Regions from separate parts of the Acinetobacter sp. 802_lipA genome, predicted to be linked through region 2. Evidence: predicted binding sites of a transcription regulator. Region 2 holds the regulator's gene; each other region holds the start of a gene.
What was found. Region 2 encodes PhoB, which activates phosphate uptake and scavenging genes when phosphate is short. Its sites were predicted from a motif close to TGTCATNAANCTGTCATAA; they were not measured.

Region 1: AC4CU3_RS03225 (inorganic phosphate transporter) is a predicted target of PhoB. The motif match lies at 1,931-1,949, and genes of this name have one in related genera.
Region 3: AC4CU3_RS00340 (porin) is a predicted target of PhoB. The motif match lies at 2,016-2,034, and genes of this name have one in related genera.
Region 4: AC4CU3_RS14565 (NAD(+) kinase) is a predicted target of PhoB. The motif match lies at 2,776-2,794, and genes of this name have one in related genera.

What each region holds. Positions count from the first base shown of each region.
Region 1 is NZ_JBZAYP010000001.1:651,697-655,834, forward strand. It holds partial or broken gene AC4CU3_RS03220 (hypothetical protein) at 1-175, shown strand, start outside; gene AC4CU3_RS03225 (inorganic phosphate transporter) at 265-1,884, opposite strand; gene metH (methionine synthase) at 2,311-4,138, shown strand, end outside.
Region 2 is NZ_JBZAYP010000001.1:1,950,967-1,955,104, forward strand. It holds gene asd (archaetidylserine decarboxylase) at 1-405, shown strand, start outside; gene phoR (phosphate regulon sensor histidine kinase PhoR) at 504-1,862, opposite strand; gene phoB (phosphate regulon transcriptional regulator PhoB) at 1,872-2,582, opposite strand; gene AC4CU3_RS09565 (TetR/AcrR family transcriptional regulator) at 2,797-3,495, opposite strand; gene AC4CU3_RS09570 (SDR family NAD(P)-dependent oxidoreductase) at 3,699-4,138, shown strand, end outside.
Region 3 is NZ_JBZAYP010000001.1:63,762-67,899, forward strand. It holds gene AC4CU3_RS00325 (transglutaminase-like domain-containing protein) at 1-708, opposite strand, end outside; gene AC4CU3_RS00330 (YARHG domain-containing protein) at 1,087-1,356, shown strand; gene AC4CU3_RS00335 (HIT family protein) at 1,387-1,800, shown strand; gene AC4CU3_RS00340 (porin) at 2,172-3,263, shown strand; gene AC4CU3_RS00345 (YidB family protein) at 3,324-3,944, opposite strand; gene AC4CU3_RS00350 (DUF6231 family protein) at 4,052-4,138, opposite strand, start outside.
Region 4 is NZ_JBZAYP010000001.1:2,938,350-2,942,487, reverse strand. It holds gene AC4CU3_RS14580 (glycosyl transferase family protein) at 1-942, shown strand, start outside; gene AC4CU3_RS14575 (hypothetical protein) at 971-1,411, opposite strand; gene AC4CU3_RS14570 (YeaC family protein) at 1,505-1,771, opposite strand; gene AC4CU3_RS14565 (NAD(+) kinase) at 1,775-2,713, opposite strand; gene mrcB (penicillin-binding protein 1B) at 2,865-4,138, shown strand, end outside.

The DNA of each region.
Region 1 (4,138 bases), 1.3 Mb from region 2:
TAACCCAGAGGTCAAACTTGAACATCCTTTAGAGCTGATGATGCATGGTGCAAACCATGGTGGCTTATGGCGTGTAGCTTATTTAGCACGTACCGCACTGCCCTTTGCAGCACTTTATGGCTTTGCCGCAGATAAACTACCTTTAGACAAAGTCTGGGCGAAGTTCAAAAAGTAAAATATGAACAGCATCGTTCATAAAATACAGAGCTAATAAAAAACGCTACTCAAGGTAGCGTTTTTTATCACTGCTTATTATACATCAGTTTAAACGAACTGTAGAAACAACCAGAACAAGCCACCTGATAAACAGATCGTTGCTGGCAAGGTAAAGATCCAAGCCGAAAGAATGGTTCTTACTGTTGCAAAGTTCAGACCAGACTTGTTTGCCACCATGGTCCCTGCAACCGCAGAGTTCAACACGTGAGTGGTCGATACTGGCATACCAAAGCCATCAGCAGCTGCAATCGTGGTCATCGCCACCAATTCTGCTGACATGCCTTGACCATAAGTCATATGGTTTTTACCAATACGCTCACCTACAGTCACGACAATACGCTTCCAACCGACCATCGTACCTAGACCTAAAGCCAATGCCACAGCCACTTTCACCCATGTTGGGATATACTGTAAGAATGAATCAAGGTTACTACGATATTCTTTTACTGTCTTCTTGCCTGCTTCAGACATCGCTGGCAATTGATCCGCTTTATCCAAACGTTTGAACGCAGTCGTGCTTAAGTACATGTCATTACGTAGTGCAGAAACTTCAGCTTCAGGAATATCTTTAAGATCTCCGTAATGGCCAACACGCTCACCCAAATGATCTGTCAAACTGGCTAAAGCAGGTACAACTTCTGGAGTCATTTCTTTGGTTTGAATATATTGCGTGATCACCGTACGGGCTTTTTCATCTGCAATATCGTTATGATTCGGATAAATCACAGCCGCAGTTTGATCTGAAAGTTGAGCAAATGACTGAATGTGCTGTGAATCTAAATTCTTATTTAAAGAATAAGCCAAAGGCACAATACCAATCAAAATCAGCATGATTAGACCCATACCTTTTTGACCGTCATTTGAACCGTGCGCAAAACTTACACCTGTGCAAGTAAAAATCAAAATGGCACGAATCAGTGGCGGTGGTGGTTTGTTGCCTTCAGGTGGTTGGAACAGTTCCAGTTGTTTCTTAAAGATTTTTTTCACCAATAAGAACAACACTGCTGCAAAAGCAAAACCGATCATGGGTGAAAACAGTAAAGCTTTACCGACTTTAATCACCTGATCCATATCGACACCCGAAGCACCACCGCCTGAATGCATCAGGTAGTTCATAATGCCCACACCCAAGATTGAACCAATCAAAGTGTGTGAACTCGATGCTGGAATACCCAAGAACCATGTGCCCAAGTTCCACAAAATCGCAGCAATCAACATGGCAAACACCATGGCAAAACCTGCGCCTGAGCTGACATTCATAATCAACTCAACGGGCAGCAACGCAATAATACCGTAAGCCACTGCACCACTTGCGACCATAACCCCAAGAAAGTTACAGAAACCTGCCCACATCACCGCAACAGGTGCAGACAGTGCATTTGTATAAATGACCGTTGCAACCGCATTGGCAGTATCGTGAAAGCCATTTACAAACTCAAAACCCAAAGCAATGAACAATGCCGTTGCTAAAAGGATTAAAGAGTAAAGATTCAGTGCAGGAACATGCGATAAGTCAGCAGAAAGCTGAAAGCCAATATAAATTAGCGTTGAAATAATGACCGTTAAAAACACCGGCATAAAAAATTTCGGTGTAGGTACGTGCACATTCGTCGACTTGACCTGTGTCACGTGCACCTGATCTTGGACGGGAGGAATATTAGAATTCATGCAGACGGCTAAAGAGGATATCAATATCCCCTATTGTTCAATTTAATTGTGACAATTATATGACAAATGCATGTCACATGAAGCCAATTTTTTCATAATTGGCTTATTTTAGATCAGCAGTAAATCGCTTATAAGCCTTGAACGCAATGTACTGGCTCAAAATTTAACTTTTCGGTGCGGATTACGCTGAATTATTTTCTTACATTTGACTATGCTGTCTGTAACAATCTGCTCCAATCAATATTTTTCATCTCTATTTATTCTGATCTATAAACATAGCGGGTCTATATTTCACTTTCGTGAAAACCAAAGCTAAATCAGCCTTTTTTATTTGCCATATAGCCAATACCACTTGAATTAGGCATCAATCAACCTGCTTTTCTGCTAAAATATTGCACGTTTTGAAAACCTGTTTGTGAGTTTTGAATGTCTACACTTGCCACCTTAAAAGCACTTCTTGCCGAGCGCATCCTTATTATCGATGGTGCGATGGGTACCATGATTCAGCGTCACAAGCTCGAAGAAGAAGATTATCGTGGTGAACGCTTTGTAGATTGGGCTTCTGACCTCAAAGGCAACAATGACCTTTTGGTGCTAACTCAGCCACAAATTATCCAAGGCATTCATGAAGCTTACCTCGATGCAGGTGCAGACATTATTGAAACCAACAGCTTTAACGGCACACGTGTTTCAATGTCGGATTACCACATGGAAGACCTCGTTCCAGAGATCAACCGTGAAGCTGCACGTCTAGCACGTGCGGCATGTGACAAATATTCAACCCCAGATAAACCACGTTTTGTGGCAGGTGTATTGGGTCCAACATCGCGTACTTGTTCAATTTCACCCAATGTAAATGACCCTGCTTTTCGTAATATTACCTTTGATGAACTCAAAGAAAACTATATTGAAGCAACGCATGCCTTAATCGAGGGTGGTGCAGACATCCTCTTGATCGAAACTGTGTTCGACACCTTGAACTGTAAAGCTGCGATCTTTGCAGTCAAGGAAGTGTTCAAGCAACTTGGTCGTGAACTTCCACTCATGATCTCGGGCACCATTACCGATGCATCAGGTCGTACTCTTACAGGTCAAACCGCAGAAGCATTCTGGAACTCGGTGCGTCACGGCGATTTACTTTCGATTGGTTTTAACTGTGCTCTCGGTGCGGATGCCATGCGCCCACACGTAAAAACCATTGCGGATGTTGCAGATACTTTTGTTTCTGCGCATCCAAACGCTGGTTTACCGAATGCCTTCGGTGAATATGATGAAACCCCAGAGCAAACCGCAGCCTTCATCAAAGAATTTGCTGAAAGTGGTTTGATCAATATTACAGGTGGTTGCTGCGGTACGACGCCTGATCATATTCGTGCCATTTACAATGCTGTTAAAGACATTCAGCCACGTCAGATTCCTGAAACCAGACCCGCATGTCGTTTAAGTGGTTTAGAACCATTTAATATTTATGATGATTCCTTGTTTGTTAACGTGGGCGAACGTACCAACGTTACAGGCTCAAAAAAATTCCTACGTCTCATCCGTGAAGAAAAGTTTGCTGAAGCTTTAGAAGTTGCACAACAACAAGTTGAAGCTGGTGCACAAATCATCGACATTAACATGGATGAAGGGATGCTCGATTCGCAAAATGCGATGGTGCATTTCCTTAACCTTGTCGCTTCTGAACCTGATATTTCTCGTGTGCCAATCATGATTGACTCATCAAAATGGGAAATCATTGAAGCTGGTTTGAAATGCGTACAAGGTAAGCCAGTCGTCAACTCGATTTCCTTAAAAGAAGGTTATGACGAGTTTGTCGAAAAAGCGCGTTTATGCCGACAGTACGGTGCTGCAATCATTGTCATGGCCTTTGATGAAACAGGACAAGCTGATACTGCTGAACGCAAGCGTGAAATCTGTAAGCGTTCTTATGATGTTTTAGTCAATGATGTTGGCTTCCCTGCCGAAGATATTATTTTTGACCCGAACGTATTTGCTGTGGCAACAGGGATTGAAGAACACAATAACTACGGCGTAGACTTTATTGAAGCCACAGGTTGGATCAAGCAAAACCTACCGCATGCCATGATTTCTGGTGGTGTATCGAACGTTTCGTTCTCTTTCCGTGGTAACGAGCCTGTGCGTGAAGCGATTCACTCGGTATTCCTTTACCATGCCATCAAACAAGGCATGACCATGGGGATTGTGAACGCAGGTCAAATGGCGATTTATGATGACATCCCACAAGAGCTCA
Region 2 (4,138 bases):
CGTGTGCATATGCCATTTGCAGGCACATTGACGGAAACCTTATATGTGCCGGGTGAATTGTTCTCGGTCAATCAAACCACTGCTGAAAACATTCCAGGCCTGTTTGCCCGCAATGAACGTATGGTTTGTTTATTTGATACAGAAATCGGCCGTATGGCCGTGGTCCTCGTTGGCGCCATGATTGTGGCGGGGATTGAAACGGTTGCAACAGGAAAAGTGAAACCGACTGGCCGTTTAGAATTAAATCAGCATAACCTGTTCTTGGACAAAGGCGCTGAACTCGGTCGTTTCTACCTAGGCTCAACCGCTGTGGTACTGTTTGAAAAAGACAAAATGACGTGGGATGCAGCCTTTAAAGCCAACTCGACTGTGGTGATGGGTGAAGCGATGGGACATACAGTTTAATCGTGTCAGCTCTAGGCCACCGTCCTTGTTAAACGGACGGTGAGAGACAAAAAAAGCACCGATATCGGTGCTTTTTTCATGCTTTTGAAGAAAGAGGCTTATTCAGGATTATAGGTGCGTTCTTTGGGGAAAATCACTTTAAAAATAGAGCCTTGATTTTCTTTGGATTCAATTTCTAAATGAGCTTGGTGTTGCATTAACACATGTTTCACAATTGCTAACCCTAAGCCTGTGCCACCCGTTTGTCGACTGCGCGCGCTGTCAACACGGTAGAAGCGTTCGGTTAAACGAGGCAAGTGTTTAGGATCAATGCCTATGCCAGTATCTTCCACAGTAAAATAAGCCTGTTCACCATTGTCATGCCAACCCATGGTCACCGTTCCGCCTTTCGGTGTGTATTTGATGGCATTGGTAATCAGATTACTAAAAGCACTGGCTAACTCCATATCTGAACCGATTAAGTCGCAGTGACTGTCGATATCGAGATTGAGCGTATGCCCATAATCAATATTATAGGCATGCGCATCGTCATAAAGTTGGTTCATTAAGCTAGGCATATCAATGATTTGATTTTTAGCAATTTGCTTGTCATTTTCTAGGCGTGACAGTAAGAGCAAATCATTCACCAAGGCATTCATGCGTTTAGCCTGTGCCTGCATTTGATCAAAGGCCCGCTTCCAACGTGGGTTGAGGTCTTCTTGGTCTGTAAAAGTCTCAATATAACCACTGAGTACTGTGAGTGGTGTACGTAGTTCATGTGAAATGTTATCGACAAAGTCTTTACGCATTTGTTCGAGATTGTGCATGCGGGTCACGTCATAGGCGACCAGTAAGCGACTTTCACCACCAAAACGGGTCATTTTGACTTGAACATAATGTTCATCAAAACTGGATGACTTCATTTTTAAGCCATCTGGTGCCGCATCAATATTATTGTAATAATCCACAAAACTCGGTTGGCGTAATAAAGTCAAAATATTACGGCCACGGTCATTTTGTTCGATGCCTAATAACCGTTCTGCGGCAGGGTTCCACCATTCAATTTGTTGCATGTCATCAATCAGCACCACGGCTTCTTGCAAAGCGACCAATGATGACTGTGCCCGATCAATCAACCCGACCATTTCCGCTTGTACAATCCGTTCTTGGCGCTGTGCACGATAAACATTGAACAATAATGCCCCCCAAATGCCCCCAAGGTTGGGTGGAACTTCGTAGGGACGATTGGAAATCCAGTCATTGACCAAATACAAAGAGCGCATTTGCAGAATGAAAAAAACGGCAAAGGCAAAGGAGATACACGTCCAAAAATAACCAACGCCAAAACCAATCAAGCTTGCAATCAGCAAGAAAAAGGCAAGGAGACGTAAGTCCTGTTTGGCAAAGCCCCATAAACTGCTGTATCGCGTTTTTTTATGCTCGCGCGCAAGTTCAGGGACCGGGTAGGGTTCATACATAAAACAAAATTAACCTAGGGCGATATCCGCACGTGTAGAGAATCGATAGCCTGTACCCCGAACTGTTTGCACAAAACGATCTGCAGCATAAGGCTCAAGCACTTTACGTAAACGGCGAATATGCACGTCGATGGTACGGTCTTCAATATACACGTTTCCGCCCCAGACTTGGTCAAGAAGTTGTGCACGGGTGTAGGCACGCTCAGGATGGGTCATGAAGAAGGCCAATAAACGATACTCGGTTGGCCCCATATCGAGGAAATTATTGCCAAAGCTGACCCGTTGGCTGACAGGGTCTAAGATTAAACCATTGGCATCAATCGATTTTTCACCGCTGAGCGCATTAGCGCGGCGTAAAACAGCTTTAATGCGTGAAACCAATTCACGGGTCGAAAACGGTTTAGTCATGTAGTCATCTGCACCAGCATCCAGACCTTGCACTTTATGGTCTTCTTCACCACGTGCCGTGAGCATAATCACTGGAATTTCAGAGAGATTTTCATCGCGCTTGAGACGACGACATAAGTCTACACCACTGACGCCACCAGGCATCATCCAGTCGAGCAAGATCAAAGCAGGGCGCTGATCCACAATCATTTGGTGGGCTTGTTTTGCATCTTCTGCTTGTAAGCATTGAAAGCCTGCCATATCCAACGAGGTGTGAATCATTTCTCGAATGGGAAGTTCATCATCGACGATTAAAATGTAGTCATCTTTCACAACGCAATATCCTATTGTAGGTAACGGCAGGCCGTTTTAATTTTATGACAGGCTTATTACAAAGATTAATTATGACAGTATCATTGCAAAAAACAGACGATTGATGAAATTTGCAAAAAAATGTGACAAAAAATCGTCATATTGGGATTCAAAATTAATGGAAGTTTAATCTAAATTGCATTCGGAAATGCCGATTGCATCCAAGTGAAAAGTCTTAGACATCCAATTTTGCCCGTGTATTGGGATCTGAAAAGGTTTCTAGAAGTGAAATAAACACAATACGGCTCGAGGATAAAACCTCTTCAAAGGATTGTTTAAACCCACTGACCACCCAACGGATCGCAATTTGTGTGACATAGCCATTGAGGCCTGTGGCAACCAGCGAAATTTCTCGTTCGGACCGGTTAATTTGCGGCATCATCAACATCACAAAGGCTTGAATCATGCGGTCAAAACGGGTCATGGTTTCATGAATGGTGGCTTGGTTATGTAATTCTTGGACCAACATTGCATCGATATAAATAATACGCGCCATGCGGGGATTATCTTTTAAGGTGGTGAGCAGGGCACGCAGTCCAGCATCAATCATTTTGTGTGGATCTGAAGAGGCTTGCATAATGGCTTGCATGACATTGTGCTGTAACTCATCGATCAGCTTTAAAAAAATGGTTTGAAATAGTTGCTCACTTTTTTTAAACGACTCATAAAAATAACGTTCAGTAAGTTTAGCTTCATTACAAATATCTTTCACCGTCACGGCAAAAAAGCCGTGAGTGCCGTAGGCTTCAATTCCTGCTTCAATCAGTTTTTCACGACGCAGCTGTTTACGTTCAGAAAGCGATAAGCCTTTGAATTGTCTTTCTTTGGTTTTATTGTTATCGCTGTTTTGTTGTACTGGTTCAGATGCCGTCATCAGATTTTATCGCCCTATTTTAAAGCCAAGGTTTTGTATAGTTTAGCAATAAACCATGACTCTACCTATGCGTAGGCTTTAATCTCTATCTGGTTTTCATGGACTTGACACTTTTGGCTATTAAATTTATGACAATTGATATTGTCAATTATAAAAAAAGCATCTACAGTCGATGTACAAAGATAAAGGGCAACCACAATCTCATGAAGAATTTTAAAAATAAAGTTGCAGCCATTACAGGCGCTGGGTCGGGTATTGGCCAACAATTGGCACTTTTATTGGCCAAGGCGGGCTGTCATGTTTCATTGAGTGATGTCAATGAGCAAGGGTTGGCGAAAACGGTTGAACTGCTACAAAGCAGCAATGTACGTGTCACCACGAAAAAATTAGATGTTTCGGACCGTTTAGCGATGCAAGCGTGGGCTGAAGAAACTGTACAAAATCATGGTTCTGTGAATATGATTTTTAATAATGCTGGTGTTGCTTTGGGTTCAACCGTAGAAGGTGCATCCTATGAAGAGTTGGAATGGATCGTGGGAATTAATTTCTGGGGCGTGGTCTATGGCACCAAAGAGTTTTTGCCTTATATTAAGAAAACAGGCGATGGACATATCATCAATATTTCCAGCTTATTTGGCCTAAC
Region 3 (4,138 bases), 1.9 Mb from region 2:
AGAGGCTTTTTGTATATTTCTAATTTTATTGACGTTTTGATTCATTAAGTGTCTGACTACATATTTAAAAGCCATACGCTGTATCGGACTAAGTTCTTGTTGATACATATTATAAAAATCATCTGGGCTATCAAATAAACCGAAATCTTGATTAATCCCCTTGTCTTGAATAAAAGTATCATTCAAATTCCAATCAATAGCTGGATTTTCAAAATTCTCGGTAAATACCCCAAAACCACAAAAGGTTGTTGTTTGATGCTTATTTATACTTTGTAATTTTTCTAGATAGAGTCGATCAAGAATTACACCCTCCAAAATATACCATTGTCCATTCACATGAACTTCGACCCAACTATGTAAAATATTCTTGGGCGATAACTGATACCAAATGCCTTTGATTGCGCCTTTTTGTAGGGCTTTATCGATGGTAAACCCGTGTATCCGAGTGGCTACCCCCACCGCTCGAAGTAACGCCATCAATAACGTTGCTTTGGTATTACACTGACCATAACCGTCGCTTAAGACTTGAGATGCCTGTATCATATCTCCCGTGTTATAGCCAAATTGAACCTCATCACGAACGAAGTTATAAATATTCCTCACCTTATTAACTTCATCAAGATCTCTCCATTTGCGTTGTTCAATCAAATTTTGAATCGATGGATGGTGATAATCTAAAATCGGTGTCTGTTCTAATAGCCTTTGCATACTCAGCTCTCCAATAATGAATAACTTAAAAAATTCATTGCTAATCGTATAAAAATGCCTGAAATAGCATTTGAAATGAGGCGAACATTAAAGGTTAAAAATGCTGACGTACCGAAGCACTGTGACCCTCTCAATGAAATTTAAAAGTGTTAGAGCCTAAAAAAGTTGTAGAAATAGGCTAAATTACATAAAAAACTGAAATATCCATTTCTATCTGGTATTTAAAAAGCTATTGATATATATAAATTTTATGTATTATATGCAGCAATTATGAAGTAAAATTACAATTGAGTAAGAACTCACCATTGAATAAACAGAACAAACCCCTATAAAGTAATAGCGTGACTACATACAATGTTACAAACTGAGGAAATTCTCATGAAAAAGTTGACTGTAGCTGTTTTTGCCAGTCTTGCAACATTAATCGGGGCGCAAAGTTTTGCGGCATCACCTGAGCAAGAGTGTCAAAAATTAAAAGATGATCATGATGTCATTTATGCATCTAAAGGTTTCTGTTTTAAGGACCCTGAAGCGAAAGCAAAATTTGGCAATGATAATTGCTACACCACTAAACCGAAATTCTCTGAAAAAGAGCAACAACGTCTTGACGCGATTAAAGAACGTCAAAAAGAATTAAACTGTAAGTAAATCAGTTTAAGCGAAACTTAAGGAATAGACATGGCTTACGATGAGCAAAACATTTTTGCACGGATTTTACGTGGTGAACTTCCAGCCATAAAAGTATATGAAGATGACCAAGTTCTTGCATTCATGGATATTATGCCTCAAGCAGACGGTCATACTTTAGTCATACCCAAAACACCTGCGGTAACTTTACTCGATCTCCCTGCCGATGCTGCTGCCTACACCATTCAAGTGGTACAAAAAGTAGCAAAAGCCATTGAAGTCGGTTTGGATGCCAAAGGGATTGTTCTCATGCAACTGTCTGGAGCGGCTGCTGGGCAAACCGTTCCCCATGTACATTTCCATTTAATTCCAACCTCGGTTCATCAACTTGGGAAACATGCTGCACAAATGGGCGATCAAGAAAAAATTAAAGCCCAAGCGGAAAAAATTAAAGCAGCACTTTAAATATTTCAAAAGTGTCATACAAAATGAATGGAGCAGCTGCTCCATTTTTTATTTAAATAAAATTCAAATACTTAAAAATAAATCACAATTATTAGACCTCTTGCGAAAATATAGTTTTATCTAATTTTTGAATTGACTAAAACCTCATAAAATATAGCTTTCGGGTGATTAAAATGTCACTAACGCAAGAAGTCTATTTATTACATTTTATTACCTGTCATCAAATTGTAATTTTTTCTTCACTTCAATGTCACAAAGTTTACAGATACTGCTTAGCAAGTTGGTGAGCTTGTGTAACTTTTTGTACACAAGCTAACTAAATAAGAAAGCAAGGCGAATGCCATTTTTAAAAGTGTTCTGGAGAAATCTCAATGAAAAAATTGCTTCTTGCTGCTACTGTAGCAACTTTAGCCATGAATGCAGCGCAAGCAGCACCAACATTGTATGGTAAGCTCAGTGTGACTTTGGACAATATTGACAACAACGGCTTTAAAGATGAAAGCGTAACAAAAGTAAATTCAAATGCTTCACGTATTGGTGTTAAGGGCGAAGAAAAATTAACTGACAATTTATCAGCAGTTTATTTAGCCGAATGGGAAATTTGGGCAGATGGCGATGATGTTTTTAAAAACCGTAACCGTTTTGTCGGTATTAAATCTAACGGCGTTGCAACTTTAAAAGTTGGTCAATACGATTCTTACTTCAAAACTGCAGCTGGTAATAACCAAGATATTTTTAACGATCACAATGAACTTGACATGACTAAAGTTCTTGTTGGTGAAGATCGCTTAACTAACGTAATTGGTTTTGAGACTGATAAAAAATTACTGGGTGGCTTAGCATTTAACATCATGTTCCAACAAGGTGAAGAATCAGAAGCTGCAGACAGCACTGCTAAAGGTAAAGAAGGCAGCCGTGATGGTTTCGGTGATGGTGTTTCAGCATCTCTTACGTATGAAAACAAAGATATGGGCTTAGCTGCTGCAGTTGCTGCAAACCGTGCGATCGCTTCAAAATTCAATGCTTACTCAGATTTAACTGGTATTTATACCGATGCTGTGCGTGTAACAGGTTCTTTAGACTTGGGCGCAATGGGTGCTAGTGGTTTAGTATTGGGTGCTTTATGGCAAACTGCCCAACCAACTGATGATACTGTTACTGTAACGAAAGGTACTCCTGCTGTTGTAACTTCTTATAAAGGCTTACAAGAAGATGCGTTTGGTGTAACAGCGGCATACAAAATTGGTGCTACCCCTGTGAAGTTAAAAGCACAATATATTTCTGCAACAACTGAATCAGACGGTCGTGATGATCGTAAACAAGATCTTTACGGTGTAGGTGCTGACTACCAAATCAACAAACAAGCTCGTTTCTACGGTATTGTTGCTCAGCAAAAACGTGACTGGTTAACTAAAGATGATAAGAAAACCAATATTGGTTTAGGTATGGAATATAACTTCTAATTTGAAGTTCAGTTCTAAATAATAAACAAAAGGGCGATATGCCCTTTTGTTTTATCCATTTTATTTCTTTAAGAAACCACTGAGCAAGTTTAAAACCTGTTGAATATCATTATTGGCTTCCTGTGGATTAGTGTTTCCACCTTGTGGAGTTAAGGAATCAATCACTTGGGGCAAGACTGAAGCAATTGCGCCATAAATTGCTGACTTTGGTGTTTGGGTTTGCTGGGCAACCTGTTCTACATCGGCATCATCAAATAAGCTTTGTACTTGATCAGGCTGAACTTGCGCATTTTCACCCGGGCCTGTAGACACCCAATCATCCACCTGACTGGTTAAGCCCTGTCCTTTAAGTTTATCCAAAGCGCCTTGTAAACCGCCTTGCTTTTGAATCCATGCCAACACCAAAGGCAAAACTGCAATCAATAAACTTTTTCCACCGCCTGCGAATCCTGAGTTCTGCGAGTTTGGCGCCTGCTGCGACTGCCCACCAGTCAAACCACCCAACACCGAGCCTAAAATATCACCCAGACCACCCTGTTGTGTTTGGCCCGTACTACCCGCTCCGAGTTGCCCAAGCACCGAACCCAAAATCCCACCCAAACCACTTTGCTGATTTGACTGTTGCTGACCGCCCATGGCCTGCTTTGCCAAAATTTCTATAATATTATTAAGGTTCGTCATCACTTTATCCTTTCTAGGTTTTTAAACAGCATACGGTGTTTAAAAAAACCCTATAGAGATAAATTGTTAATTTTTGCTATGAATGGAAAAATACAGTCGCAGTCGAATCACCAACGGAATTTATTCCAGTTTTCAGGATTCGCCCAAAACTTTGAATTAAACCAGTCAGGCACATGCTTATAGGTCAAAATATT
Region 4 (4,138 bases), 990 kb from region 2:
GTTCGCATTATTGGCAAAGGAAAAAATGGTGCGCGCTCACTCAGTTGTGAAGAAGCTTACCAAGCCTTTGATATGATCTTGAAAAATCAAGTGTTAGATGTACAGCTCGGTGCATTTCTGATGCTACTACGAGTTAAGGAAGAGTCTGTAGATGAACTGGTAGGCTTTGTTCAAGCCACACGAGATCAACTGCCGTTCACGGCTTTAGAGGTCGATTTAGACTGGTCTTCTTATGCAGGCAAGCGTAAACACTATCCATGGTTTCTCTTAGCGGCACTGACTTTAGCCAAAGCAGGTTATAAGGTCGTGATGCACGGTGCATCAGGTCATACCATTAACCGTATTTATACTGAACAGGTATTGGAATATCTTGATTTTAATATTTGCCAAACTCAAGCAGATGTAGAACAGGAATTAGCGACGCGTAATTTTGCTTATCTACCGCTGCACGCCATCTCCCCGATTTTAAGTGACTTAATTTCCCTACGAAATGTTATGGGTCTTCGTTCACCCATTCATACTCTTGCGCGCTTGATCAATCCATTTAATGCCAAAGCAACCTTGCAAGCTATTTTCCACCCTGCCTATCGTGGTTCGCATCAGCAAGCAGCATTTAAACTGGGCTATAAAAATAGCGCTGTCATTAAAGGTGAAGGCGGCGAATTTGAACGTAACCCAGATGCCAAAACACTGATCTGCGGCATCAAAAATGGTGAACTCTACGAACATGAGCTACCTAAACTCACCGACAACCGAAGCCCAATTGAAGAAGAGTTAGATTTGGCTGAGTTTAAAGCAGTTTGGCTGGGTGAAAAACAACATGAATATGGTGAAATGGCAGTGACTGAAACCATTGGCATTGCGCTCTATACCATGGGAGTGTGCGATACATATAGCGATGCCATGCAACAGGCCAACCAGCTTTGGCACACTCGTTTCTAAGCAGAGGGGACGAACAAAAGCGTGAACGTTATTCGTCACGCTTTTCGATCCAATAAAAGTCAGCCCAGTAAGGATAACGCTTTCCTGAAGAATGAATATTTCTGAGAATCAACTGATCACCAATATGAATGTCGATTTTTTGAGATTCATGAGGACCAGATAAATAAACATCTTTTTGTTGTCCAATTAGGTTTGAACAATAGATTTGATGGCTTTTTATCTTTTTCGATGCTTCACCTGCATGGGTGTTATGGATCTTTATTCCAATCAATAACATCGGATAACCATCATTTTTCATTGATGTGTATTGTGTGACGGGATTTTGAAAATTTTGACTCGGTAACACAGAAACATCTAATAAACATTCAATTTTTCTTGCATCACTTGTTCGCTCAGCAAATACATTGGTCGAAATTACAGTAATGAAGAATAAACTGAGTCGAGTGAGCTTTATTATTTTTATAAGCATAATGATTGAAACAGTTTGAAGGTATTCTTGTTAGATTGAGTTGTTGAATCACCAAGCATCTATTGCTAAGCGATTCAACGCATTTTTAATCAATTAAATAAAACGAATAGGTTTAAATTCTGGTTCAGGCACATGAGAATCACACTCCTCACCTTCTTCTTTATGCCCTTTATCGATATAACCCGTACGTTCTTTTTCAGGCGTATTCTGATGCTCCCAAGCAATAACGGCTTGCATACAGGTTTGACGTTGTTCAGCAGTCAACGCAATGCCATTTGGCCATTTACCAATTTCTACAGCTGTTTTTAAACGCTCAACAATATCGGCATCTAAAATAGAAAGCATCTGTTCAATATTCATGATTTAATCCTGTTGAAAAGAGTCAAAATCTTGGTTCCACCCAAGTTTAGTTCGGCATGACATATAAAAATCATAACCCGGTGGATGTAATAAATTCAGTTTAAAGGGGTGCTTACGAATATGTAAGCTATCACCCACATTGAGCGAAACACTGTGTTGACCATCGGCACTGACCATCGGCAAGACACGGTTTTCACGAATCAGAAGCTTAATTTCACTGTGTCCACCCACCACAATCGGGCGTGAAGACAAGGTATGCGGATGCATCGGTACCAAAGCAATCGCATCCATCCCCGGATGCACGATTGGGCCACCACCTGACAACGAATAGGCTGTTGAACCCGTGGGCGTCGATACAATCAAACCATCACTGTGTTGACGGTAGACATATTGACCATCGATATTGAGTTCGAAGTCAATCATATGCACCGACTTGCCCGAGTGTAATACCACATCGTTTAGCGCAATAGCATCATAAATCGTCTCGCCCTTTGAGCGAATTTCCATTTCCAATAAGAAACGACGATCTAACTGAAACTCACCTTTTAAGACTTGATCGAGCTTAAAAATCACTTCAGTCGGCTTGATGTCGGTTAAAAAACCCAAACGCCCTCGGTTTACACCCATTACAGGGGTATTAAATTTAACCAAGGCACGTGCAGCATGCAGAAGTGAGCCATCCCCACCCACCACAATCACCAAATCGACCACTTCACCCAGAAGCGCACGACTCACCGTTTGCGTGTTTTTATAAGGAACCAGTTCAGCGGTTTGCGCATCAAAAACGGGATGTAACCCTAAGCTGAGTAGATGATCATGAATAAGACATAAGGTTTCGACAACTGAAGACTTATCTGGACGTCCAATTAAGCCTATGTTTCGAAATGTTTTATGTGAAATTTGCACCTGCAACATCGCTCCGCTACGATTCTCGCCTATCATAACATTATTTATTTAAATTGATTCAAAAACTAAAGTGACTGCTGCTACACGCGGAATTGTCTATATTTCAGTTTGTTCACAGTTTAATTATTGCAAATTAGCGAAAAGCTTCGCATGATTAGCACAATTTCTCAGGATCTTATTCGTATTTATGAAGTCAGAACGTGGCATAGGTTTAATTGCACTGATCTTTTGCATCTTAGTCATTGCAGCATTCTTGGTGTTTAGTATTTATTTAATAAGACTCGACTCCGTTGTACGTGACAAGTTTGAAGGCAAGCGCTGGGATATTCCTGCGAAGGTATTCGCACGCCCGCTCGAAGTGTATACCAATGCCCCTGTCAGTCAGGCTGACTTCACTCAAGAGTTAAAACTTTTGGGCTATAAGTCCTCGGAAAACTATACCAAATCAGGGAACTTTGTCAGTTCTGGCAATGAGCTATATGTACACACTCGTGGCTTTGACTTCGGTGATAGTGTCGAGCCTGAACAAGTGCTTAAAGTCACCTTTGCCGATGAGCAAGTGGCTGAAGTCAGTGCAACTAAACCCTCTTCTACAGGGATTGCACGTTTAGAGCCGATGCTGATTGGCGGGATTTATCCACAGCATAACGAAGACCGTGTCCTGATTAAACTCGACAAAGTCCCTAAGCCTTTAATTGAGGCTTTAATTGCAACAGAAGATCGTAATTTCTATAGTCACCACGGCGTTTCGATTCGTGGTACGGCACGTGCGATTGTGAGTAATGTCACGGGTGGAAAACGTCAAGGTGGTTCAACACTGACTCAACAGTTGGTGAAAAACTTCTACCTCACCCCTGAAAAAACCATTAAGCGTAAAGTCAATGAAGCATTTATGGCTTTATTGGTTGAGTTTCACTATGACAAAGATGAAATTTTAGAAGCCTATCTCAATGAAGTGAACCTCGGTCAAAATGGCAACTATTCTATTAATGGCTATGGTTTGGCTTCGCAGTTTTACTTCGGCATGCCTTTGCGTGAGCTAAATATTGCGCAACAAGCTTATTTGGTGGGTTTGGTACAAGGTCCAACCTTATATAACCCTTGGCGTAACCCAGAAGCTGCAAAAAAGCGTCGTAATATTGTTTTAAACAACATGTTGGTCATGGGCTATCTAACCCAAGAACAATACGAAACTGAAACAGCTCGCCCTTTAAATGTGATAGCCAAACCGACTCTCGGCCCTTCACGTTTCCCAGATTTCTTAGACATTGTACGCCGTCAGTTACGTACCGAATACCAAGAAGGTGATTTGACCAACCAAGGTCTACGCATCTTTACAACGCTCGATCCGATTGCCCAAACCAAAATTCAAGATGCGTTTAAATCGACTGTTAGTCGCTTAAGCCGTGGCTCAAGCCGTCTAAAAGAGCTGCAAGGTGCAGTATTGGTTGCACATCCTGA